Regions from separate parts of the Massilia forsythiae genome, predicted to be linked through region 3. Evidence: predicted binding sites of a transcription regulator. Region 3 holds the regulator's gene; each other region holds the start of a gene.
The links. Region 3 encodes sigma-54, which starts transcription at its own class of promoters, with help from an activator protein. Its sites were predicted from a motif close to TGGCANGNAANCTGCTTT; they were not measured.
Positions count from the first base shown of each region.

Region 1 (5,726 bases), 2.0 Mb from region 3:
CCCGACGCCGCTCCAGTAGGCGCCGCCGGCGCACATCGCGCACGGCTCGGCGTTGCTGTACAGGGTGGCGCCGGCCAGTTCGTGCGGCGGGTGCCGCTGCGAGGCCTGGCGCAGCGCGTTCATCTCGGCATGGGCGGTGCGGTCCAGGCTGGAGGCGTTCATCGCCTCGGCGATCACGCGGCCGTCGGCGCCGACCACGATGGCGGCGAACGGGTGGTGGCCGGCGTCGCGCGAGCGCTGGGCGAGGGCGAATACGTAGGTGAGGAAGTCGTGGTCTTGGGGTGTGGGCATCGTCATGGTTTGTCGATTCACGTGAGCGATAGATGATGTAGCCGGCTTACCACCACGTCGTCCCCGCGCAGGCGGGGACCCATAGAAGCTTTACCGAAGTCGCGCTTCTTGCATCTCGAGATAGTATGTATGGGTCCCCGCCTCCGCGGGGACGACGGATCAGGGGCAGCCAATCGTCATTGGCCTGCGAGACTGACTCACTTCGGAATCGTCCCCTCCACCCCCTGCACGTAGAAATTCAAGGAATGGATATCCTTGTCCGCCATCTGCGCCCCGGCCGCCACGCGCACGGCGCCCGACTGGTCCTTGAGCGGTCCCTGGAACGGCTTCAGCTTGCCGGCGACGATGGCCGCCTTCTTTTCCTCGAACAGCTTGGCGACGGCGGCCGGCACCGCCGCGTTCAGCGGCGACATGCGCACCATGCCCTCGGCCAGGCCGCCGCGCGTTTCGCCGCTCTTCCAGGTGCCGGCCAGTACCGCTTGCGCGGTGCGGGTATAGAAATCGCCCCAGTAGTTGGTGCTGGCGGTCAGGTGCGCCTTGGGCGCGAAGCGCGCCATGTCGGAATCCCAGCCGAACGCGTACTTGCCCTTCTGCTCGGCCACCTGCAGCGTCGCCGGCGAATCGGTATTCTGGGTCAGCACGTCGGCGCCCTGGGCGATCAGGGTCTCGGCGGCCTGGCGCTCGCGCGCCGGGTCGTACCAGGTGTTCACCCACACCACCTTGGTCTTGATGGCCGGGTTGACGCTCTGGGCGCCGAGGGTGAAGGCGTCGATGTTGCGGATCACTTCCGGCACCGGGAACGAGCCGACGAAGCCGATCGTGTTCGATTTCGTCATCTTGCCGGCGATGACGCCCTGCAGGTAGCTGCCCTCGTACTGGCGCGTCTCGTAGACACCCATGTTCTTGCCGGTCTTGAAGCCGGTGGCGTGCAGGAACACGGTGCCGGGGAAGGCGCGCGCCACCTTCTCGGTCGGGTTCATGAAGCCGAACGAGGTCGAGAAGATCAGCTTGTTGCCGTCGGCGGCGAGCTTGCGGATCACGCGCTCGGCGTCGGCGCCTTCCGGCACGTTTTCCACGTAGGTCGACTTGACCTGGCCGGGCAGGGCCTTTTCCATGGCCAGCCGGCCCTGTTCGTGGGCGTAGGTCCAGCCGGCGTCGCCGACCGGGCCGACGTAGACGAAGGCGACTTTCAACGGGTCGGCGGCGCGGGCGGGCAGGGCGGCGCCCAGGGAGAGCGAGGCGGCCAGGCCGGCCAGGGCGATCAGCGTGCGACGATGCATGGTGTTCCTCTTTGAATGTGGATGGCGAATCGGTTCGAAGCGAAGCGGGTGGACGGCGTGTCAGAAGTGGTATTCGGCGCGCACCATCGGCGTCTTCGCGGTGGCGCCGGGCACGGTCCGGGACGGGTTGCCGAACTTGTTCTTCCAGTACTGGTACTCGACGCCCAGCTTGAAGGTGTTCTTGGCGGCGCCGACCGCCGCACTGAGGTCGTACATGACCTGCATGTCGACGTTGATCTCGACCGCGGTCGGGCCGCCGAATTCGTTGCGGCCCTTGGTGCCGATGTAGTTGGCGTAGCCCTCGAACGACAGCGGGATGCCGAAGTCGAACGGGATGCCCCAGGCGGCGCTCAGCATGGCGTGGGTGTCGTAGGTGTAGCGCGAGGTCGCCACGCCGGTGAAGCCGTTGAACGGCGCGTTACTCTCGTGCAGGGCGTAGATGCCGACGTCGAGGAAGCCGGGTACGTCCAGCATCAGCGTCGGCCCCAGCACCAGCATGCGCTTCTTGGAGTTGTAGCCGGCGTCGGTCTTGCTGTTGACGTCGAAGCCGAAGGTCAGGCCGACCCCGCGCGCGGGGCCGAAGGCCAGGTTCTTGCCCGCGACCTTGCCCAGGTCGACGGTGTTGCGGTAGACCGCGTAGGCCTCGTGGGCGCCGTTGGTGGCGCCGACCGCCGACGGGTCGTGTTCGTCGGACAGCAGGAAATCGACGCTGAAGAAGTTCTTGCCGTACTTGTAGCCGCTGACGTGGCTGAAGTTGACGACGTGCTTGCTGATGTCGTCGCTGTTGTACGGTTCGGCGAACTTGCTGCCGTAGCGGTAGCTGAGCGCGGTGTCGCTCCAGTCGGCGGCGTGGGCGCCGCCGGCGAGGGCGGCAAGGAGGAAGGGGAGGACGATGCGGGCGTTTTGGACGAGGGGCTTCATGCTGATCCTTGGTATGGTTGGAATGGCAGGAACGGCGCGGCAACGGATTGCATCCAATATGTCACACAGATTGGATGCAATCTTCGAATAACCGATTAGCAAGTATCGGGCCAGACCGGTATTCGCCGCGTTGCCGGAGCGCTCGCGTCTGGCGCCGCCGCCTGTCGCGCCGCATGACCGCAGCGGGTGGCCGGCGCACGCACCGCGGCGGCCCTTTTTGCGCCACCGCCTGCACTGCTTGCTGCGCTGCCGTGGTGCGCGCGCTGCCGCCGCTGCCCGCTACTGTCTGTCACTATCTGCCGGCCTCGGTTACATCATGTTCCACCGCGGCGCGCCGTGTCAGCAGCCGGCCAGCGCCTGCGCCAGGTCGACCTTGCGTTCGCCGGTATCCAGGCGCAGGCGTCCCTCGATCTCCAGCAGGTGGTGCTCGATCGCCGCCGTCGCCCGCGCCGCCTGGCCCCTTTCGATCAGCGCCAGCAGGTCGCCGTGGGAACCGTCGGCGCACATCGGCGCGCCCGGGTGTTCGTACAGGGCGATGATCAGCGAGCAGCGCGACACCAGTTCGCCCAGGAAGCGCCGCAGCACCGCGTTGCCGGCCAGGTCGGCCAGCAGCAGGTGGAATTCGCCGCCGAGGCGGATCCACAGGGCGCGGTCGCCGCCGCGGCGCGCCGCTTCCTCGGCCGCCAGCGCGGCGCGCAGTGCGGCCAGTGCCGCCGGGGTGGCGTTGGCGATCACCAGCGGCACGATCTCGCGCTCCAGCGCGCGCCGTGCGGCGAACACGTCGCGCGCCTCGGCCGGGGTGGGAGACGCCACCACCGCGCCGCGGTTCGGCCGCAGCTCGATGATGTGGTCGTGCGCCAGCCGCTGCAGCGCCTTGCGCACGGTGGTGCGGCTGACGCCGTACAGCTCGCAGAAATCGGCTTCGCCCAGGCGCGTGCCGGGCGGCAGGCGCCGGCCCATCACGGCCTGGACGACGGCGCGGTAGATGCGCTCGTCGACCGCGGCGCCGCGCTTGCTGGCTGGCGCTGGCGCATCGGGCGGCGCCGGCAGCGCGGCCGGGGTGGTAGTGGGAACGGTCGGTTCGCCTTGTCTGCGCCGGCCTTGTGGGCCGGGCGCAGCCGTGTGCTTGGTCATGGTGGTCTCCGCAGCATGGTTTGATTTGTTGTGGCGGGGTGGCCGCCTGCCGGGGATGTAGCAGGAATCGTGCGCGCCCTTGCGCCGCAGGCGAAGCAGGTGCGTGTGCCGATCCCTGCGCAGTCTTGGTGAAATTGTCGACTCGAAATGGTGCAACTTGTATACAAGTCGTGCACGGCGGATTGCCGTCTCGGCGGCGCGCCCGCTGTGCCGGCAGCGGTGGCATGCAACTTGCAGAACAGCTGGCGATGGTCCCCGGTTTTCATGCACGCACCATGGAGCGCACCTTGATCACAGCATCCCCCGATTCACCCGCCGCGCCGCACGCCACGTCCGCGCGCGTGCCGCCGCGCCTGCAACTGCTCGGCATCTCGAAACGCTATCCGTCGGTGGTGGCCAACGACGGCGTCGACCTCACCGTGCTGCCCGGCGAGATCCACGCCGTGCTGGGCGAGAACGGCGCCGGCAAGAGCACGCTGATGAAGATCATCTACGGCGTGGTGCAGCCGGATGCCGGCGAGATCGTGTGGGAAGGCCGGCAGGTGCGCATCGGTTCGCCGTCCGACGCGCGCCGGCTCGGCATCGGCATGGTGTTCCAGCATTTCGCGCTGTTCGAGACGCTCACCGTGGCCGAGAACATTGCGCTGGCGCTGGACGGTCGCGAGACGCCGGCCAAGCTGGCACCGCGCATCCGTGCCGTGTCCGAACAGTACGGCCTGCCGCTCGACCCGGACCGGCGCGTGCACAGCATGTCGGTGGGCGAGCGCCAGCGCGTGGAAATCGTGCGCTGCCTGCTGCAGTCGCCGCGCCTGTTGATCATGGACGAGCCGACCTCGGTGCTGACGCCGGACGCGGTGCAGACGCTGTTCGTGTCGCTGCGCCGGCTGGCGGCCGAGGGCGTCAGCATCCTGTACATCAGCCACAAGCTCGACGAGATCCAGGCGCTGTGCGGCAAGGCCACGGTGCTGCGCGGCGGGCGCGTGGCCGGCACCGCGCTGCCGCGCGAGGAAAGCGCGCAATCGCTGGCGGAACTGATGATCGGATCGGACCTGCCCACCTGCACCCTGGCGCCGCGCGCGCCCGGAGAAGCGCGCCTGCAGATCGACGCGCTCGACCTGGACAGCGGCGACCCGTTCGGCACGCCGCTGCGCGGCATCGGCCTGGAGGTGCGCGCCGGCGAGATCGTCGGCCTGGCCGGCATCTCGGGCAACGGCCAGCAAGAGCTGCTCAAGGCGATTTCCGGCGAACTGGCGGCGCCGCGCGCGGACGCGGTGCGCATCATGGGTGCCGACGCCGGACGCCTGGACCCGGCCGCACGGCGGCGCCTGGGCCTCGGCTTCGTGCCGGAAGAACGGCTGGGCCGCGGCGCCGCGCCGGCCCTGTCGCTGGCCGACAATGCGCTGCTGACCGGCTACCTGTCCGAGCGCGACGGCATGCTGCGGCGCGGGCTGGTGCGGCGCGGCGCGGTGCGCGCCTTTGCCGACGCCGTGATCGCGCGCTTCAAGGTCAAGTGCGGCGGCGCCGGCGCGGCGGCGGCCAGCCTGTCGGGCGGCAACCTGCAGAAATTCATCGTCGGGCGCGAGATCCTTTTGTCGCCGCACGTGATGGTGCTGGCCCAGCCGACCTGGGGCGTCGACATCGGCGCCGCCATGCTGATCCGCCAGGCCATCATCGATTTGCGCGACGCCGGCGTGGCGGTGCTGGTGCTGTCCGAGGAACTGGACGAGCTGTTCATGATGTGCGACCGCATCGCGGTGCTGGCCAAGGGACGGTTGTCGCCGGCGGTGCCGGTGTCGGCCACCAGCGTCGACCGCATCGGGCGCTGGATGGGCGGCGATATCGACACTGCCGCCCACGCCGATGCCGGGCAAGGAGCGCACCATGTCGCGGCTTGAAGCACGTCCGGCGCCCTCGCGCGCCATGATGCTGGCCTCGCCGCTGATCGCGGCCGCCGCCATGCTGGTGTCCGGCTCGCTGCTGTTCCTGTTCCTCGGCCAGGAACCGCTGCACGCCTTTTACGTCTACTTCGTCAAGCCGGCGACCAGCCTGTACGGCGTAGGCGAGCTGCTGCTCAAGGCCACGCCCCTGATCCTGTGCGGG
Region 1 covers NZ_CP051685.1:3,401,466-3,407,191, forward strand. Annotated here, with positions in the region: gene HH212_RS14575 (nucleoside deaminase) at 1-297, opposite strand, end outside; gene HH212_RS14580 (BMP family ABC transporter substrate-binding protein) at 489-1,571, opposite strand; gene HH212_RS14585 (outer envelope protein) at 1,632-2,492, opposite strand; gene HH212_RS14590 (GntR family transcriptional regulator) at 2,832-3,626, opposite strand; gene HH212_RS14595 (ABC transporter ATP-binding protein) at 3,902-5,521, shown strand; gene HH212_RS14600 (ABC transporter permease) at 5,508-5,726, shown strand, end outside.
Region 1: a site for sigma-54 is predicted at 2,588-2,605, ahead of HH212_RS14585 (outer envelope protein). Genes of this name have one in related genera too.

Region 2 (5,726 bases), 3.1 Mb from region 3:
GGGCAGGCTGGAGAAATCGCGTCGCCAGGCCTCGGTCCCGTCCTGCTCCTTCAGCGCAAACAGGGCGTACCCGCGCTTTTCCGTGTAGCGAGGATTGGTCGAAAAGTAAATCAGCCCGTTGCCGGTGGCGATGTCCGAAATCCTGAGCTGTTCTGCGCCGATGGCGGGGGTTTCGTGGGTCCAGCGCGCCGTGAACGAAGCCGGCGCCAGCGTGACCGGTACCATGCCGGTATGCGAGGCGTCGCCCTGGAAGCCCGACCAGTCGCGCGCGTTGGCGAGCCCCGAAAGTGCCGTCACGTTCGCGGCAACCGTGCCGCCATTGGGCGAAATGACATCGATCGAATACGGTACCTTGAAAGGCGCACCGGCGATCTGCGTCGTGCAACTGGCGTCCTTGCACACGTTGACGACCACCGCACCCGTGTAGTGGCCGGACGCCTTGGTTGCCGATGGCATGGCCGACACGGCATAGGTGTTGTCGGCGTTGGCGCTGATGTCCGCGGACACGATCACGCCATTGTCGTCGTCGAGCCTGAAATAGAGCGTACCCGCCAGCGTGGTGTTCGGGGAAGCGGTGGCTTTGATGGCGGTGGGATAGCCAGCCAAGTACTTGCCGCTCAATACACCCGGTACGATCGTGAACGGCGCTTGCGCGGCCGGTGGTGCTGGCGTGGTGGCCACCGGGGCGCCACTCCCCGTGCCGACGGCGCCCGCATTGCCGCCGCCGCCGTCACTACCGCCGCCGCCGCAAGCTGTCAGAAGCAGACTGTACGTAACGATGGTGAAATGGCGTGCTGGAATCGAAATGGTCGTTTTCATTGTCATTACAAATGTGTTATTTGGAATGCAACGATGTCACTTCGAAACTGGCGGAAATCTATCCGATCATCACATGGCGGAGGTACTTTATCGTCGGGCGCCAGCATACCCTCGATGTGCGGTACCATCTGCACGATGTGCAAGCCGAAGCGCGTCTCGACCAGTTGCGGCGCCTCGCCGGCCTGCATGCGCGACAGCAGCGTATCGAACTCCGGCACGCACTCGCCGCGCCGAAACTGGCCCGGGCTGCTGCCGCCTCCAAGGCCAGGCCGCGATTTTCGGGCCATACCCGGCAGCCTCCGGCGGGAAAAAATATAATGGATGCCCCCATTATCGATAAGGACTCTCATGGAATTGCTGGACAAACTGCAGTGGCGCTACGCCACCAAGGCAATGGACCCGGCGCGCCCGGTGGCGCGCGACAAGGTCGACCGCATTATCGAGGCGGCGCGCCTGGCGCCGACCTCGTCGGGCTTGCAGCCTTTCGAAATCCTGGTCGTCAACAACCCGCAGCTGCGCGCGCGCATCCGCGAGGTCGCCTGGAACCAGGCGCAGGTCACCGATGCGTCGCACCTGCTGGTGTTCGCGGCCTGGGACGACTACACGCCGGAACGCATCAACGCCATGTTCGACCTGACCAACGAGGTACGGGGCTTCCGTAACGAAGGCTGGGAAGCGTACCGCCAGCAGCTGCTGTCCACCTATCCGGGCCGCGGCGCGCAGGTGAACTTCGAGCACGCCGCGCGCCAGGCCTACATCGGCTTCGGCGCGGCGGTGATCGCCGCCGCGTTCGAGGAAGTCGACGCCACGCCGATGGAAGGCTTCGATCCGGCCGCGGTCGACGATATCCTGGGCTTGCGCGAACGGCACCTGCGCAGCGTGGTCATGCTGCCGCTGGGCTACCGCAAGGCCGAGCAGGACTGGCTGGCCGGCCTGCCGAAGGTGCGTCGTCCGCTCGGGCAGTTCGTGACCGACGTGGATTGAGCCCGCGGTACGGCATGTCCGCATGCTCGAGCGCGTAGCATCACCGGGTGACCGCGATGCAGGTGGGGTTAGCAGCCCATGAAGAGTTACGGCGCCGAGCACGGCGCTTCCTTCCTGGTCGGCGCCCTCGAAAAGGAGGGAGCGCACGGACGGTCTTCCTGCGGATACGGGCCGCAGCCGGGGAGACCGCCATGCCGACGAAGCGTCAGGCAGCCAGGATGCCGGCGTCCGTGCTGCCGGAATCGCGGTCCTGCGCGCAATCGTCCACGCGCCGCACGACCGCATTCTCCGCGTCGCGGCTCCATTCGCACCAGCCGCCGTCGTACACGGCGATGTGCTCCCAGTCCATCAGCCACGCGTAGAAGAACGCCAGCGAGGCGCGCCACCCGGTGCCGCAATAGAACACCGTGCGGCGCCCGGGGTGAATGCCGGCCGCGCCCCACATGACGCGGATGGCCGCGGCCGGCTTCATGCATCCATCGGCGTCGTGGAACTCGCTCATGCTGTTGACGTCGTCGTCATCGCCGGCCCGGCCCCATACCGCCCCGGCGATGTCGCCCCTGGCTTCGATGTAGCCATAGCCCGAGGTCTTGCCGATGAATTCGTTCCAGCTGCGGGTGCTGACCAGCGTGCCGCCGCCATGCCGCAGCAAGTCACGCGTGCGCTGCATGTCGAACAGGTAATCCGGCCGGACCGGCAGCGCCGCTCCGAAATCGGGCACGGCAAATGGGGAGGGCGGGGCGCCGTGTTCGCAAGCGAAGCCGGCGCGGCGCCAGGCGTCGAAGCCGCCATCGAGCAAGCGCACGTCGGCCACGCCAGCATACAGCAGCAGGTGCGCCACGCGCGCCGCCGCCAGCAGGTTGCGCGCGTACAGGATCACGGTGACGTCGTGGCGGATGCCGTGGCGCAGCAGCACCCGTTCCAGTTCGGCATCCGGCACCTTGTTCCACAGCGGACCATGTTCGAGCTCGTTGGTATCGATGTAACCGGCGCCGGGGATGTGGCGATCCACATAGGCATCGATGGCGGCGAATCCGCACTCGAACAGGCGCCATGCGCCGGTCGGGGCGGCGTCGACCGCCGTTCCCGAGACCAGGCCGTGGAGCCAGGCAGGCGCGACGAGTTGGCGCCAGCGGGCCAGGTCGCGGCGAAAGCGGGAAGACGTGGTGGCGGCGATGCTGTTCAACGAGCCGGCCTATCATGTAAAAAATGGGCACTGGATTATAGCGGTTGCGTGTGAGCATCACTGGCTTATTGCTAGCCCATTGAAGCACGGAAATAGATGAGCGACGCTGTAATCGCAGCTGATTGATTTTGGGAATTAAAAATTTATTATAATTAATTTATACTAACTGAATGTCGGTAAACATTACAAATTAACCAGCGTCCGAATTCATACTTTAATTTTTCCCAATAGGAATCAATGATTTAAATCAATTAATGCTTGAAGGCACGGTAATTGCATTCCTTGTTGGCTCACACAACAACAGGGGATTTCCATGGCATTGAGCTCGGTTAAGAATCTGCTGGTCGGCATGTCGTTCTTCGCATGCGCTTCGGCGTTTGCCGTGCCGTTCACGGTCAATATCGCCGGCGCCCAGAGTGTCGGCGAGTTCGGCGATGCGGCCAATACGGTGCGCACCTACAACGTCGGCGCCAATGCGTCCATCACCGCGGTTTCGTATTCGGTCAACCTGACCGCGTTCACGCCGAGTTGGCTGTCCGACCTCGGCTTGGCTTTCACCAACTCGGCCGTCAGCGACGGCGTGATCTTCAACCCCGGTATCGGCGACGACGATCCGGGGACCGCCAGCTATTCGGATGTGGTCAACCTGGTCGCCCTGGGCCTTGACTTCAAGGTCGGCGGCGACGGTATCCTGCGCCTGGAGTTCTACGAGGAATACGACGACCTGGCCGGCGCTGACGGCATCTGGAACTTTGGCACGATCACGTTCGAGGTCCAGCAGGCAGCGCAGCAGGATGTGCCGGAACCGGCCAGCGCGCTGCTGTTGGGAGGCGGCTTGGCGGCCATGGCGTATGCCGGCCGCCGCCGCCGTCGCGCGGCCAAGGCAATCCACTGATCGCTGCCTGATGCGGCGCTGATCCGGCCGCCGCCCGCGGCACTGCTCAAGCGCTGTCCACGGCCACCGGCAAGGCCAGCGATACCGTCGTTCCCTGGCCCAGTCCGGGACTGCATACCTGGATCGAACCGCCGTGCGCCTCGCATACGCCCTTGGCGATGGTCAAGCCGAGGCCGGCACCGACCGGCGCCCGGCCGGGCGCCACCGCGCGCCGCTCGAACGGGTCGAACACGTGCGGCAAGTCTTCCGGTGCGATACCGGCGCCGCGGTCGGCCACTTCCACGTGCAGCGAGTCGCCTTCGACCTCCATGCGCAGGCAGATCTCTTCCCCATCCGGCGTGAATGCGCTGGCGTTGCACAAGACATTGCCCAGGGCTTGCGCCACCCGTTCCGGATCGCAGCACAAGCCGGCGCCGGGGTCGTCGACTTCGACCACCACGCGCTGCCTGCGGGCGCGCACTTCGGGCTCGACCGCATCGAGGGCCAGGGTGAGGATGTCGTCCTTGGTGCAGGTGCGCGGCGCCACCGGTAGTTCGCACAGGCAGTCGACGCGCGAGGCATCGAGCAGGTCGGTGATGAAGCGCGCCAGCTGCCTGGTTTGGCGCTGCACGACGGCCGCCATCCTGGCGACCGCCGGATCGGCGTTCGGCCGCTGCAGGCATCCTGCGACGTTCATGATGGGTGCCAGCGGATTGCGCAGTTCGTGCGCGAGCATGGTCAGGAAATCCTCGCGTGCGCTGGCCGCATCCTGGACGCGCTCTTGCAGGCGGCGTTTTTCGCTGACATCGGTGAGACAGCACAAGGCGCCCATGATGGCGCCTGCGGCGTCGAACACCGGCTTGGCGTGGATGACCACCCGCCGCAACTGGCCATCCTGGCACAGGGCGAGCAGCTCGGTGGGGGCAGGGTGCTCGCCCGCCGCGGCTTGCGCGGCTGGGCTGGCGTCCTTGTCGATGATGCTGCCGTCCAGGTCGCGCAGCGCCGCAAAACCGTCCCAGCGCGATGCGGCGACGCTCGTTTGCGTCTCTCCCCAGATGCGGGTTGCCGCAGCATTGCGGTGGATGACGGCGCCGTCGTGCGCGCAGCAGTAAGCCGGACAAGGCATCTGCTCGATGGCCCATGCGTAGGAGTCGGGCCACCCATTGTCGAGTCGGGCGAAGCTGCGCCCTGGCGAATGGTGTGTCGTGTTCATGATGCGGATGCGGCACCAGGCCGCTGCTGAGTTAGCTAATTGATATTATCGGTCCAGCCAGTTTTTGTTTGCGTAGGACAATCACTGTAGGGAATGTCGGAAGTTGTCCCTCGATCGGCGCAGTTGCTGCATCCGGCATGTCAAAAATAATGCATCGCAGATCTTTAGAATGTGAAATCTCAGCCGATAAGAACTGACAAAGCACGATACGAGAGAGGCAGTCATGGAGCAGGCATTCAGCGGTCGGCGGGTCCTGGTGGTCGACGACAATGCGGACGCGGCCGAGCTGGTGGGTGAAGTCATGTCGCTGCATGGACATGACGTGGTGGTGGCGCATGGTGGCAAGGCGGCGCTCGCCGCCGCCGCCACGTTCTTGCCGGATGTGGTATTCCTGGATATCGGCATGCCCGACATGGACGGCTATGAAGTGGCCTGCGCGCTGCGCCGCGATCCATCGTTCGATACGGCGCGCATCGTCGCCCTGACAGCTTGGGGCGACCTGGCATCGCGCGCGCGCGCCGTTGCCTGCGGCTTCGACGGCCATCTGGTGAAGCCGGCGATGCTCGACAGCTTGATCAACGAAGCCGCGCTGGCGCGTTAATGCCATGCAAGGGAGGGCACCGTCGTGGATCGCCGGCTTGTCGCTGCCA
Region 2 covers NZ_CP051685.1:4,432,190-4,437,915, forward strand. Annotated here, with positions in the region: gene HH212_RS18795 (outer membrane protein assembly factor BamB family protein) at 1-819, opposite strand, end outside; gene HH212_RS18800 (peptidylprolyl isomerase) at 825-1,169, opposite strand; gene HH212_RS18805 (NAD(P)H-dependent oxidoreductase) at 1,168-1,803, shown strand; gene HH212_RS18810 (sulfurtransferase) at 2,009-2,989, opposite strand; gene HH212_RS18815 (VPLPA-CTERM sorting domain-containing protein) at 3,303-3,884, shown strand; gene HH212_RS18820 (PAS domain-containing sensor histidine kinase) at 3,931-5,076, opposite strand; gene HH212_RS18825 (response regulator) at 5,300-5,677, shown strand.
Region 2: a site for sigma-54 is predicted at 3,252-3,269, ahead of HH212_RS18815 (VPLPA-CTERM sorting domain-containing protein). Genes of this name have one in related genera too.

Region 3 (5,726 bases):
TCGACGCCGACTTCGTGTTCGACGTGCGCGCCGTCCCGAACCCGTACTACGACGTGACGCTGCGCCCGCTGAACGGCAGGGATGCGCCGGTGATCGCCTTCCTCGACGCCCAGCCGCAGGCGATCGAGCTGCTGGCCGACGTGCGCGCCTTCGTCGCCAAGTGGCTGCCTTCGTTCAAGAAGGACAACCGCAGCTACCTGACGGTGGCGGTCGGCTGCACCGGCGGCCAGCACCGCTCGGTGTACATGGCGGAACGCCTGGGCGCCTACTTCAGCGACAGCGAGCGGGTAGTGGTGCGGCACCGCGAACAGCCCTGACCTGAACGGCGCGGCGTTTCAAAAGAATTCGTCGAGCAAGCGGTAGAACCCATTGCGCGCCGGGTCCGGTGCGGCGCCGTAGGCGCGCAGGAAGGGCGCGACCCATTCTTCTCCCCAGGTGTCGCCGATGTCGCGCGTGGCCAGCGCCAGGTCTTGCCAGCGGTCGGCCACGCCCAGCCTGCCGCAATCGATCCAGCCGTTGAAGCGGCCCTCGTTCACGATCGCGTTCGCCAGGCAGGCATCGCCGTGCGCGACCACCGGCTCTTCGCGCAGCGGCGCCTGCGCGCGCAGGCGCGCCAACGGCTCGACCGGCGCCAGGCCACGGTGACCCTGGTCCAGGTCGTCCGTGTCGACCAGGCCCGCCTGCAGGCGCGCATCGGCGCGTTCGATGCGCAGCGCGGCGCGGTGGTCGAACGGACAGCCGGCCGGATCGAGCGCGTGCAGCGCGCGCAGCGCTCCGGCCAGCAGCGCGACGCCGGCACCGGGATCGATGCCGCTCGCTTCCAGGTCGCTGCCGGGCACGGCGCCCAGCAGCAGCCAGTCGTGGCCGGCGTGGTGCGCCTCGCCACGCACCGGCGCGCAGGGAATGCCGCTTGCGCCCAGCCAGCGCAGGCGCGCCGCCTCGTCGGCCAGTTCCGACAGCGGACCCGCGGGTTCGGCCTTGACGAACAGCGCGGGACGGCCGGGCGCATCCAGGCGCCACACCTGCGCCTCCGAGCAACCGGTTTCCTGGCGCGTCCAGCGGCAGCCGGCCAGGGATGCCCGCCATGACTGTGGTATCGACTGCGGCGGTATCGACTCGGCGTCCATGCATCCTCCCAGGGATCGATGAAACGGTTCAGAGATGGCGCAGCGGATGCGCGTACGGCGGCCATACCGGTGCGAAGAAGCGTTCGATCATTTCCGGCGTCACCTGTTCCAGCGCCGGCGGGTTCCAGCGCGGCGCATTGTCCTTGTCGACCGCCAGCGCGCGCACGCCTTCCAGGATCTCGCCGTGCTCGAACGCACGCCGCACCAGGCTGCGCTCCATGCGCAGGCAATCGGCAAAGTCCATGCCGGCGGCGCGCGCCAGCATCGCGTGCGTCACGCACATCATCAAGGGCGAGCGGCGCCGCATCGCGGCCAGGGCGGCCTGGGCGAACGGGTCCGGGTCGCCGGCCAGCGACGCCACGATGTCCGCCACCGAGGCAGCGCCGAAATGGCGGTCGATCGACGCGCGCTGCGCGCTCAGCTCGCTGTCTCCGGCCTGCGCTGCGAACGGCGCGGCGAAGGCGCGCATCGCTTCGGGCAGTGCGGCGCCGGGCACGCTGCCGACCAGTGCGCGCAAGCCGTCCAGCCGGGCGGCGGGCACGAACAGGTCGGCCAGGCCGGCATACAGCGCGTCGGCGGCGCCGATGGTGGCGCCGCTCACGCCCAGGTAGACGCCGAGCCGGCCCGGCGCATGCGCCAGGAAATGGCTGCCGCCGACGTCCGGGAACATGCCGATGTTCACCTCCGGCATCGCCATCCTGGTGCGCTCGGTCACGATGCGCAGGCCGCAGCCGGGGCCGCCCTGGGCGATGCCCATGCCGCCGCCCATCACCACGCCGTCCATCAACGATATATACGGTTTACCATGAAAATGCACGAGGTGGTTCAGCGTGTATTCTTCGGTGAAGAAATCTTCCAGCAGCGCGCTGCCGGTGCCGGGCGTGGCGCCGCCGGCCTGGTGGAAAAAGCGGATGTCGCCGCCGGCGCACAAGGCTTTGTCGCTGGTGCTGCCGATGACGACGGCATCGACGCCATCGTCCGCGCGCCACGCCAGCAGCGCCGCGGTGAGCGCACGCACCATGTCGAGCGACAGGGAATTGAGGGCCTTGGGACGGTCCAGCGTCAGGATGCCGGTGCGGTTGACGACGCGGGCGTGCACGTGTTGGTTCATGGTATTTTGCGGACGTCCATCAAGCAAAAAGGGCGCCGATGCGCCCTTCGTTGTCGTTGCTGCAGCCGGCTTATGCCGTGGCGGGAACGTCGTCGGCATCGCCCGCATCGGACAGATGCTTGAGCGCCGTGCGACTGTGATTTTGCAGCATCTGCTTGTACTTCTGCACTTGCCGGTCGAGACGGTCCATCAGCATGTCGATCGCTGCGTACAGGTCGTGGGCCGCGCTGGCGACGTGCACGATCTTGCCCGCGACACGCAGGTTGATCTCGGCCTTCTGGCGTTTTTCTTTCTCGGTGAGGTTGTCGATGCAGAGGATGACGTGGGAGTCGATCACTTGATCGAAATGGCGGGTGATGCGCTCGAGCTTGTTCTGTACGTATTCTCGGATGGCGGGGGTTACATCCAGGTGATGTCCACTGATGGTGAGATTCATACACACTCCTTTGAAGATACGCAGCTGTCCGGGCTTTGGGGAAAATGCGGCGAACAGCGCTTGATACGAAGGCCGGCTACAAGGATTTGCGGAGGCTGACGGGTGGAATCTTCAAGGCTTCACGGTACTTGGCGACCGTGCGGCGCGCAATCACCATGCCCTGCTCCCCCAGCATGTCCGCAATCTTGCTATCCGATAAGGGATTCTTGGGGTCTTCCGCTCCTGTAAGTTGCACGATCAGAGCCCGGATTGCCGTCGAGGACGCTTCACCGCCCGCCTCGGTCGCAACGTGGCTCCCAAAAAAGTACTTCAACTCGAACATGCCATGCGGCGTCAGCATGTATTTTTGAGTTGTAACCCGAGAAATTGTGCTCTCGTGTAGGCCTAGTGTATCAGCTATCTCGCGTAAAACAAGGGGACGCATGGCAACCGCGCCATGGGAGAAAAAGTTGCGCTGGCGATCGACGATGGCTTGCGCCACGCGCAGGATCGTGTCGAAACGCTGGCGCATGTTCTTGATCAGCCACTTCGCTTCCTGCAATTGCGCGCTCAATTGGCTCTCGCTCTTGCCCTGTTTCAGCAGCGACGCGTACACGCTGTTCACGCGCAGGCGCGGCATCACTTCCGGATTCAATTGCACGCTCCAGCCGTCCTTGGCGCGGCGCACGATCACGTCCGGCACCACGTAGTCGGACACGTCCGCTGCGAATGCCGCACCCGGATGCGGATTGCACTGGCGGATCACCGCCTGCGCCTCGCGCAGGTCTTCGTCGTCGCAGTCGAGCGCCTTTTTCAGCTTGTTGAATTCGCGCTGCGCGAACCAGCTCAGGTAGCGCTCGACGATGACCAGGGCCATGCGCCGCGTCACCAGCGGCACGCCGTGCATGCGCCGGATCTGCAGCGCCAGGCACTCGGCCGCGCTGCGCGCCCCGACGCCGGGCGGGTCCATGCTCTGCACCAGCGCCAGCGCGGTGCGCAGCTCGTCGAACTCGACTTCCAGCTCTTGCGGCAGGCGCGCGTGGATGTCGTCCAACGGCTCTTCCAGGTAACCGTTGTCGTCGAGCGCGTCGATCACCAGTTCCACCAGCGCGCAATCGCGCGCGGCGAAGCAGGTCAGGCGCAACTGCTCCATCAAATGCTCGCGCAGCGAGACCGGACTGGCTTCCAGCTGCGGGCGGCCGTCCTCGTCGTCGCCATTGCCGCTGGCGCGTCCCGTCTCTCCCCAGTCGGCATCCGCGCCTTCGGCTGCGCCGCCGCCCTCGTCGCCACTGGCTTCGCCGCCTTCGCCGTTCTCGGCAGCGGCGCCGCCTTCCTGGCCGTTGGCTTCCGCGTTGGGCGCCTCGTTCGACGGGGTCGTCGACGTGCCGGCGTTGTTGTTGATGGCGCCGTCGGCCAGCAGGCGCACCGAGCGGTCGAGCGGATCGTCCAGGCGTTCCAGCAGCGGGTTATCGCTCAGCACCTGTTCGATTTCCTGGTGCAGTTCGAGCGTGGACAGCTGCAGCAGCCGGATCGACTGCTGCAGCTGCGGGGTCAGTGCCAGGTGTTGCGAGGTCTTGAGTTGCAGCGACTGTTTCATGACTACATGCGGAAGTGTTCGCCGAGATAGACGCGGCGCACCGACTCGTCGGCGATGATGTCGTCGGGACGCCCGGATGCCAGCACCGCGCCCTGGTTGATGATGTAGGCGCGGTCGCAGATGCCGAGCGTCTCGCGCACGTTGTGGTCGGTGATCAGCACGCCGATGCCGCGCTCCTTCAGGAAGCGCACGATGCGCTGGATCTCGATCACGGCGATCGGGTCGACGCCGGCGAACGGTTCGTCCAGCAGCACGAAGCGCGGATTGGTGGCCAGCGCGCGCGCGATCTCCACGCGCCGCCGCTCGCCGCCCGACAGCGACAGCGCCGGGCTCTCGCGCAGCTTCTCGATCTGCAGTTCGGCCAGCAGTTCGTCGAGCCGCTCGCGGATGCGCTCCTTGCCCAGGCGCTTGCCGTTCTCGCGCTGCAGCTCCAGCACGGCGCGGATGTTCTCTTCCACCGTCAGCTTGCGGAACACCGAGGCTTCCTGCGGCAGGTACGACAGTCCCAGCAATGCGCGCCGGTGGATCGGCATGCTCGTCACGTCGGTGCCGTTGATGTCGATGCTGCCGGCGTCCGACGGCACCAGGCCGACGATCATGTAGAACGAGGTGGTCTTGCCGGCGCCGTTCGGGCCGAGCAAGCCCACCACTTCGCCGCAGGCGACCTGCAGCGAGACGTCGCGCACCACCAGGCGCTTGCCGTAGCTCTTTTGCAGGCCCTTGACGACCAGGGTGCTGCCGCCGCTGCATTCGACCACGGCGGCTTCGGGGCGGACGTCCATCATCGGCTGCCCTCGGCCGCAGGCGCAGCCACGGCAGGTGCGGCGGCGGCCGGCGCGGCGGCCGCATTCGCATTGCGGCGCGGCGCGATGATGATGGTGTTGCGGCCCTGCCCCGCCTTGGTCTGGCCGCTGGCGTCGTTGCGCACGTTGGCCACCTCGGTGCGGTTGTCGTAGGAAATGAAGGCGCCGTTGACTTCGCTCGACAGCTTGCCGTTTTCCAGCTGGCGCACCACCGCGTTCGAGAACAGCTTGACCAGTTCGGTGCGCTCGTCGTACTCGATGCGCTGGGCCTGCCCTTCCATCCACAGGTCGGGGCCGCCGTCGCGCTTCTGGCGGAAGCTGGCGACCTTGCCCGGCGCCGCGGTCAGCGTCACCAGCATGTAGCCCTCGGGCGATTCCTTGAGCACGGCCTTGTCCGACTTCAGCGTCAGCGTGCCGCGCTCCACCACCACGTTGCCGGTCAGCGTGCGGGTCTGCCTGACCTCGTCGACGTCGCCGGTATCGAACTTGATCACGGCCTGCTTGAGCGAGTCCGCCTTTTCGGCCCAGGCGGTGAGCGTTGCCAGCGACAGGGCAACGACGGCGAATAGTTTTTTCATTGGTTACGGGTCCTTGTGATGGGCGCTTCAGCGCTTGCCGCGCGGCGGATAGACGATCTGGCCGCGCCCGCCCAGGTGGATCTGCTGGGTGGCGT
Region 3 covers NZ_CP051685.1:1,373,424-1,379,149, forward strand. Annotated here, with positions in the region: gene rapZ (RNase adapter RapZ) at 1-317, shown strand, start outside; gene HH212_RS05875 (APH(3') family aminoglycoside O-phosphotransferase) at 336-1,127, opposite strand; gene HH212_RS05880 (enoyl-CoA hydratase/isomerase family protein) at 1,156-2,238, opposite strand; gene hpf (ribosome hibernation-promoting factor, HPF/YfiA family) at 2,309-2,674, opposite strand; gene HH212_RS05890 (RNA polymerase factor sigma-54) at 2,751-4,250, opposite strand; gene lptB (LPS export ABC transporter ATP-binding protein) at 4,253-5,035, opposite strand; gene lptA (lipopolysaccharide transport periplasmic protein LptA) at 5,032-5,631, opposite strand; gene lptC (LPS export ABC transporter periplasmic protein LptC) at 5,659-5,726, opposite strand, start outside.

Region 4 (5,726 bases), 730 kb from region 3:
CAACAGCCACCTGCGCGTGCTGGCCCAGGCCGGCGTGATCTCGCCGGCGCTGCGCGACGCCGCGCTGGCCATCGTGCTGCACCCGGCGCTCGGCTCGGGCGTGGCGCCGCCGCCGGCCAACACCTTCGTCACCCGCAAGGCGACCAACGCGGTACGCAACCACCTGGCCAACCTGCTGGGCGACGCGCGCCTGTACAACCTGGACCGCCTCGACCTGTCGGTGGTCACCACCCTGAATTCGGAAGCGCAGAAAGCCGTCACCGCCGCGCTGCGCAGGCTCACCGACACCCAGACCGCGGCCGCCGCCGGCCTGACCGGCAAGGGCATGCTCGGCAACGGCGACCCGGCCAAGGTGGTGTACAGCTTCACGCTGATGGAGCGCGGCGACAAGGTGAACTACTTGCGCGTCCAGACCGACAACTATGACCAGCCGCTCGACATCAACGAGGGCGCCAAGCTGGACCTGGGCTCGACCTCGAAGCTGCGCACGCTGACCACCTACCTCGACATCATCGACCAGCTGCACAAGCGCTACGAGCCGATGTCGAAGGCCGAACTGGCCAAGGTCAACGTCGATCCGAAGGACCGCCTGACCCAGTGGGCGGTGGACTACTTCACCGCGCTGCCGGCCGGCGCCGACCGCGGCCTGCAGCCGATGCTGGCCGCAGCCATGGAGCGCAAGTATTCCGGCAATCCGGGCGAAGCCTTCTTCACCGGCGGCGGCGTGCACGTGTTCGGCAACTTCAGCCACAACGACGACGGCCGCATCCTGACCATCCAGGAAGGCCTGCAGAACTCGACCAACCTGCTGTTCGTGCGCCTGATGCGCGACGTGGTGCGCTACTACATGTTCCAGCTGCCGGGCTCCTCGGCCCAGCTGCTGGCCGACGCCGACGACCCGCGCCGCGCCGAGTACCTGTCGCGCTTCGCCGACCGCGAAGGCAAGGATTTCATGGCGCGCTTCTGGAACAAGTACCGCGGCAAGTCGCCGGACGAGATCGAGTCGACGCTGATGCAGGGCGTGCGCATCAAGGCGTCCAAGCTGGCCGCCGTGCACCGCACGATCCACCCGGAAGCGAGCCTGGCGCAGTTCGGCAAGTTCCTGCACGCCTACCTGCCGGCCGACGCCGAGGTCGACGACGAGAAGATCGCCAAGATGTACGACCAGTACGCGCCGGCCAACATGTCGCTGGCCGACCGCGGCTACGTGGCCTCGGTGCACCCGCTCGAACTGTGGCTGGTCGGCTACCTGCGCACCCACCCGAAGGCCGGCTGGGACGAAGTCACCAAGGCGTCCGTCAAGGAACGCCAGGAAGTGTATTCGTGGCTGTTCAAGACCCACCGCAAGCATGCCCAGGACAAGCGCATCGCCGGCCTGCTGGAAGTGGAAGCCTTCCTCAAGATCCACGCGCAGTGGAAGAAGATGGGCTACCCGTTCGATTCGCTGGTGCCGTCCTACGCCACCACGCTGGGCGCCTCGGCCGACCGGCCGATCGCGCTGGCCGAGCTGATGGGCATCCTGATCAACGGCGGCGTGCGCAAGCAGACCCAGCGCATCGATTCGCTGCACTTCGCCAAGGACACGCCGTACGAGACCCTGGTCAAGCGCAGCCCGGACGCCAAGGGCGAGCAGGTGCTGAACCCGCTGGTGGCGCGTGCCGTGGTCGACGCCATCCGCGGCGTGGTACAGGTCGGCACCGCCAAGCGCGTGAAGACGGCCTTCGTCAAGCAGGACGGCAGCGTGATCGCGCTGGGCGGCAAGACCGGTACCGGCGACCAGCGCTTCGACGTCTACGGCGCCGGCCACCGCCTGATCGAATCGCGCTACGTGAACCGTTCGGCGACCTTCGTCTTCAACATCGGCGAGCGCTTCTTCGGCAGCATGACCGCCTACGTGCACGGCCCGGAATCGGCGCACTACGACTTCACCAGCGCGCTGCCGGTGCAGCTGCTGGTGACGCTGGCGCCGAGCCTGATGCCGATGATCGAGCACCAGCAGACGGTAACCGTACCGGGGCTGCACGTGGACCGCCCGGGCCTGGCCGCACCAAGCGGACCGGCGGATGCGGTGGCGACGGACACCGAGCATGCGGCCGATGCCGGCGCGCCGGACAGCGCGGCCGATGCGGCGGCGGAAGATGCGGCGGCCGTCGGCATCGAGGCGCCGGCCGCCAAGCCGGCCAGGGAAGCGGTCAAGGAGGCCGTCAAGGAGCCGGCTGCGAAACCTGCCGCCAAGCCGGCCGCGCAAGCGCCGTCCAAGCCGGCGGCCACCGCGCCGCGCGCGCATGCGGCCGATGCCGATGCGCCGCGCGCGCCCAAGCCAGCTTCCGAAGCGGTGCGTGCAAGACCGGCGAGCGCAGAAAGCGCGCGTCCGAAGTCCGCAGACGGCGAAGGTGCGCGTGCAAGATCCGGCGGCGCCGGCGAATCGCATCCGAAGGCGGTGACGGGCGAGCGCGCCAAGCCGGCGGGCGAGGGCGCTGCCGTCAAGCCGGCGCCGCGCAAGCCAGCCGCTGCGAGCGACGACAAGCCGAAGGCGGAACGCCCTGCGCGTCCGAAGCCGGCGGCGGTGGAAGAGGTCTTGCAGTAGGCCGATCCGCGTTATCCCCGCACAGGCGCGCTACTGTTCAAGATAATATCGCTGACCTGAAAACCGTCGTTCCCGCGTAGGCGGGAACCCATGCTGAGTATCCGAAGTTAGTGTTATTGAAGCAGTCTAGTTGCTTCTAAGGTAGCAAATTCTCTTGCTCAGTATGGGGTGAAGAATGCCAGTGGCATTCTTCACCCTTCGCGGGGACGACGGGATATCGGTGAGGCTGTGAACGCAGGTCGGGCTGTATGGCAAACGCCGATTTTCACGCCCCCACCCAGGGCAGCCCCGCCTTGCACCATCCCCCCAGGCTCTTGCGGTGTCCCTCGCTGTCGCGGTCGCCCTCGAAGCCTTCCAGGATGTCGAACGCATCCTGGAAACCCAGCTCGGTGGCCACGCGCGCCGCGTGGCGCGAGCGCACGCCCGAGCGGCACAGGAACAGCACCACGTCTTCCTTGTCGGCCACCTGCTGCAGCTGGGTGGCGAAGTCCGGGTTCGGCGCGCCGCCCGGATACAGCGTCCACTGCACCGCCGCCTGCTGCGGTTCGTCCACGGCGGCGCGGCCGATCCAGTCGCGCTCGGCGTTCGTGCGCACGTCCACCAGTTTTACGCGTGCATCGCTCTGCAGCAGCGCGAAGGCTTCGCACGGCGTCACTGCGCCCGCATACGGCTGGCCGGCGCCGCGCGCGCGGGCGGCGTCGAGGATGTCTTCGGTCGTGCTCATGTTTCCTCCTGTCTTGTCAGTGCATCGTTCCCGCCGCACCGTGGCGGACCACACCCAAAGCCGGGCTCGCACAAATGGTGCATGGTGCATTAACTTGGTGCATACTGCGCGACTCGCACCCGCCTGGTGCATATTGCCGAGTATGCATTAATTCCGTGCACCCGCTTGGGATACCAATTTTATGGGGCAAATCATACGCTTTCCAAGGATCGATTGTTTATTTGCTCATAATCAAGTGCTGGCATAAATTGTGCATTAGAGGGACCAGGAACACTTTTTCACTCAGGAGATTAAGCATGGCAAGGACCGCCGCAGATGTAATGCAGATGCTGAAGGACAACGAAGTCAAGTTCGTTGATTTGCGCTTTGCCGATACCCGCGGCAAGGAACAGCACGTGACCGTGCCGATCTCGCACTTCGACGAAGACAAGTTCGAATCCGGCCACGCCTTCGACGGTTCGTCGATCGCCGGCTGGAAAGGCATCGAAGCATCGGACATGCTGCTGATCCCGGACCCGAACACCGCCAACCTCGATCCGTTCATGGAAGAGACCACCGTGTTCATGCAGTGCGACGTGATCGAACCATCGGACGGCAAGGGCTACGACCGCGACCCGCGCTCGATCGCCAAGCGCGCCGAAGCCTACCTGAAGTCCTCGGGCGTGGGCGACACCGCCTACTTCGGCCCGGAGCCGGAATTCTTCATCTTCGACGCCGTGCGCTGGAAAGTCGACATGTCGGGCTGCTTCGTCAAGATCGATTCGGAAGAAGCGTCCTGGTCGACCGACAAGGAATTCGAAGGCGGCAATAGCGGCCACCGCCCGGGTGTCAAGGGCGGCTACTTCCCGGTCCCGCCGGTCGACAGCTTCCAGGACATGCGTTCGGAAATGTGCCTGATCCTGGAATCGCTGGGCATCCCGGTCGAAGTGCATCACCACGAAGTGGCCGGCGCCGGCCAGAACGAGATCGGCACCAAGTTCTCGACCCTGATCGAGCGCGCCGACTGGACCCAGAACATGAAGTACGTGATCTGGAACGTGGCCCACAGCTACGGCAAGACCGCCACCTTCATGCCGAAGCCGATGAACGGCGACAACGGCTCGGGCATGCACGTGCACCAGTCGATCTGGAAGGACGGCAAGAACCTGTTCGCCGGCGACGGTTATGCCGGCCTGTCGGAAACCGCCCTGTACTACATCGGCGGCATCATCAAGCACGCGCGCGCGCTGAACGCCATCACCAATCCGGGCACCAACTCGTACAAGCGCCTGGTGCCGGGCTACGAAGCGCCGGTCAAGCTGGCCTACTCGGCCCGCAACCGTTCGGCCTCGATCCGCATCCCGCACGTGGCCAACCCGAAGGGCCGCCGCATCGAGACCCGCTTCCCGGACCCGCTGGCCAACGTCTACCTGTGCTTCGCCGCGCTGCTGATGGCCGGCCTGGACGGCATCCAGAACAAGATTCACCCGGGCGAAGCCGCGACCAAGGACCTGTACCACCTGCCGCCGGAAGAAGACAAGCTGATCCCGACCGTGTGCGCTTCGCTGGAAGAAGCGCTGGAAGCCCTGGACAAGGACCGCGAGTTCCTGACCCGCGGCGGCGTGTTCAGCGACAGCATGATCGACGCCTACATCGACCTCAAGATGCAGGAAGTCCAGCGCATGCGCATGACCCCGCACCCGGCCGAGTTCGACATGTACTACTCGTCGTAATCGTCTGCCAACGCTTGCATGCCGCAGGATGCCGAGTGTATCCTTGCGGTAACAAAAACGCGGGGAAAGCCGGTCGGCCTCCCCGCGTTTTTCATTGGATGCGGTATAGTCGTCGGATTCCCAACCAGGCACCGACGTGTGCGCCGACCGGCGCGGCATGGGTGCCGAACACTGATGCGAATGACAAGCAGCAGACAATTCCCGCGCCCGGCCGCCGCCCTGGCGGCCCTGGCGCTGGCCGCCGCCCTGGCGCATCCCGGCGCGCGCGCCGACTCGGTCGTCTACAAGTGCGTAGACAAGGGCGGTCGTGTGGAATTCACCGACATCAACAAGCCGGGCTGCAAGGCGCTGGACTTGCCCGGCTACGTGCCGGCGCCGGCCCCGGTGGCCAAGGCGGCCGCCAATCCCAACGCCGCGCCGCCGGTCACCATGCGCCAGGGCGCCGGCCGTCCGCCGGCGGCGAACCCGGCCAACTTCCCGCGCGTGGACGGCGCCGCCCAGCGCGCGCGCGACGACGACCGCCGCGAGATCCTCAACGAGGAACTGCGCGCCGAGGAAAAGAAGCTGGCCGATTTGCGCCGCGACTTCAACAACGGCGAGCCTGAGCGCCAGGGTAACGAAAAGAACTACGCCAAGTACCAGGAGCGCGTGGCCAACATGCGCGACGACGTCGGCCGCGCCGAGAAGAACGTCGAAGCGCTCA
Region 4 covers NZ_CP051685.1:646,537-652,262, reverse strand. Annotated here, with positions in the region: partial or broken gene HH212_RS02765 (transglycosylase domain-containing protein) at 1-2,017, shown strand, start outside; gene HH212_RS02760 (rhodanese-like domain-containing protein) at 2,853-3,311, opposite strand; gene glnA (type I glutamate--ammonia ligase) at 3,608-5,023, shown strand; gene HH212_RS02750 (DUF4124 domain-containing protein) at 5,198-5,726, shown strand, end outside.
Region 4: a site for sigma-54 is predicted at 3,551-3,568, ahead of glnA (type I glutamate--ammonia ligase). Genes of this name have one in related genera too.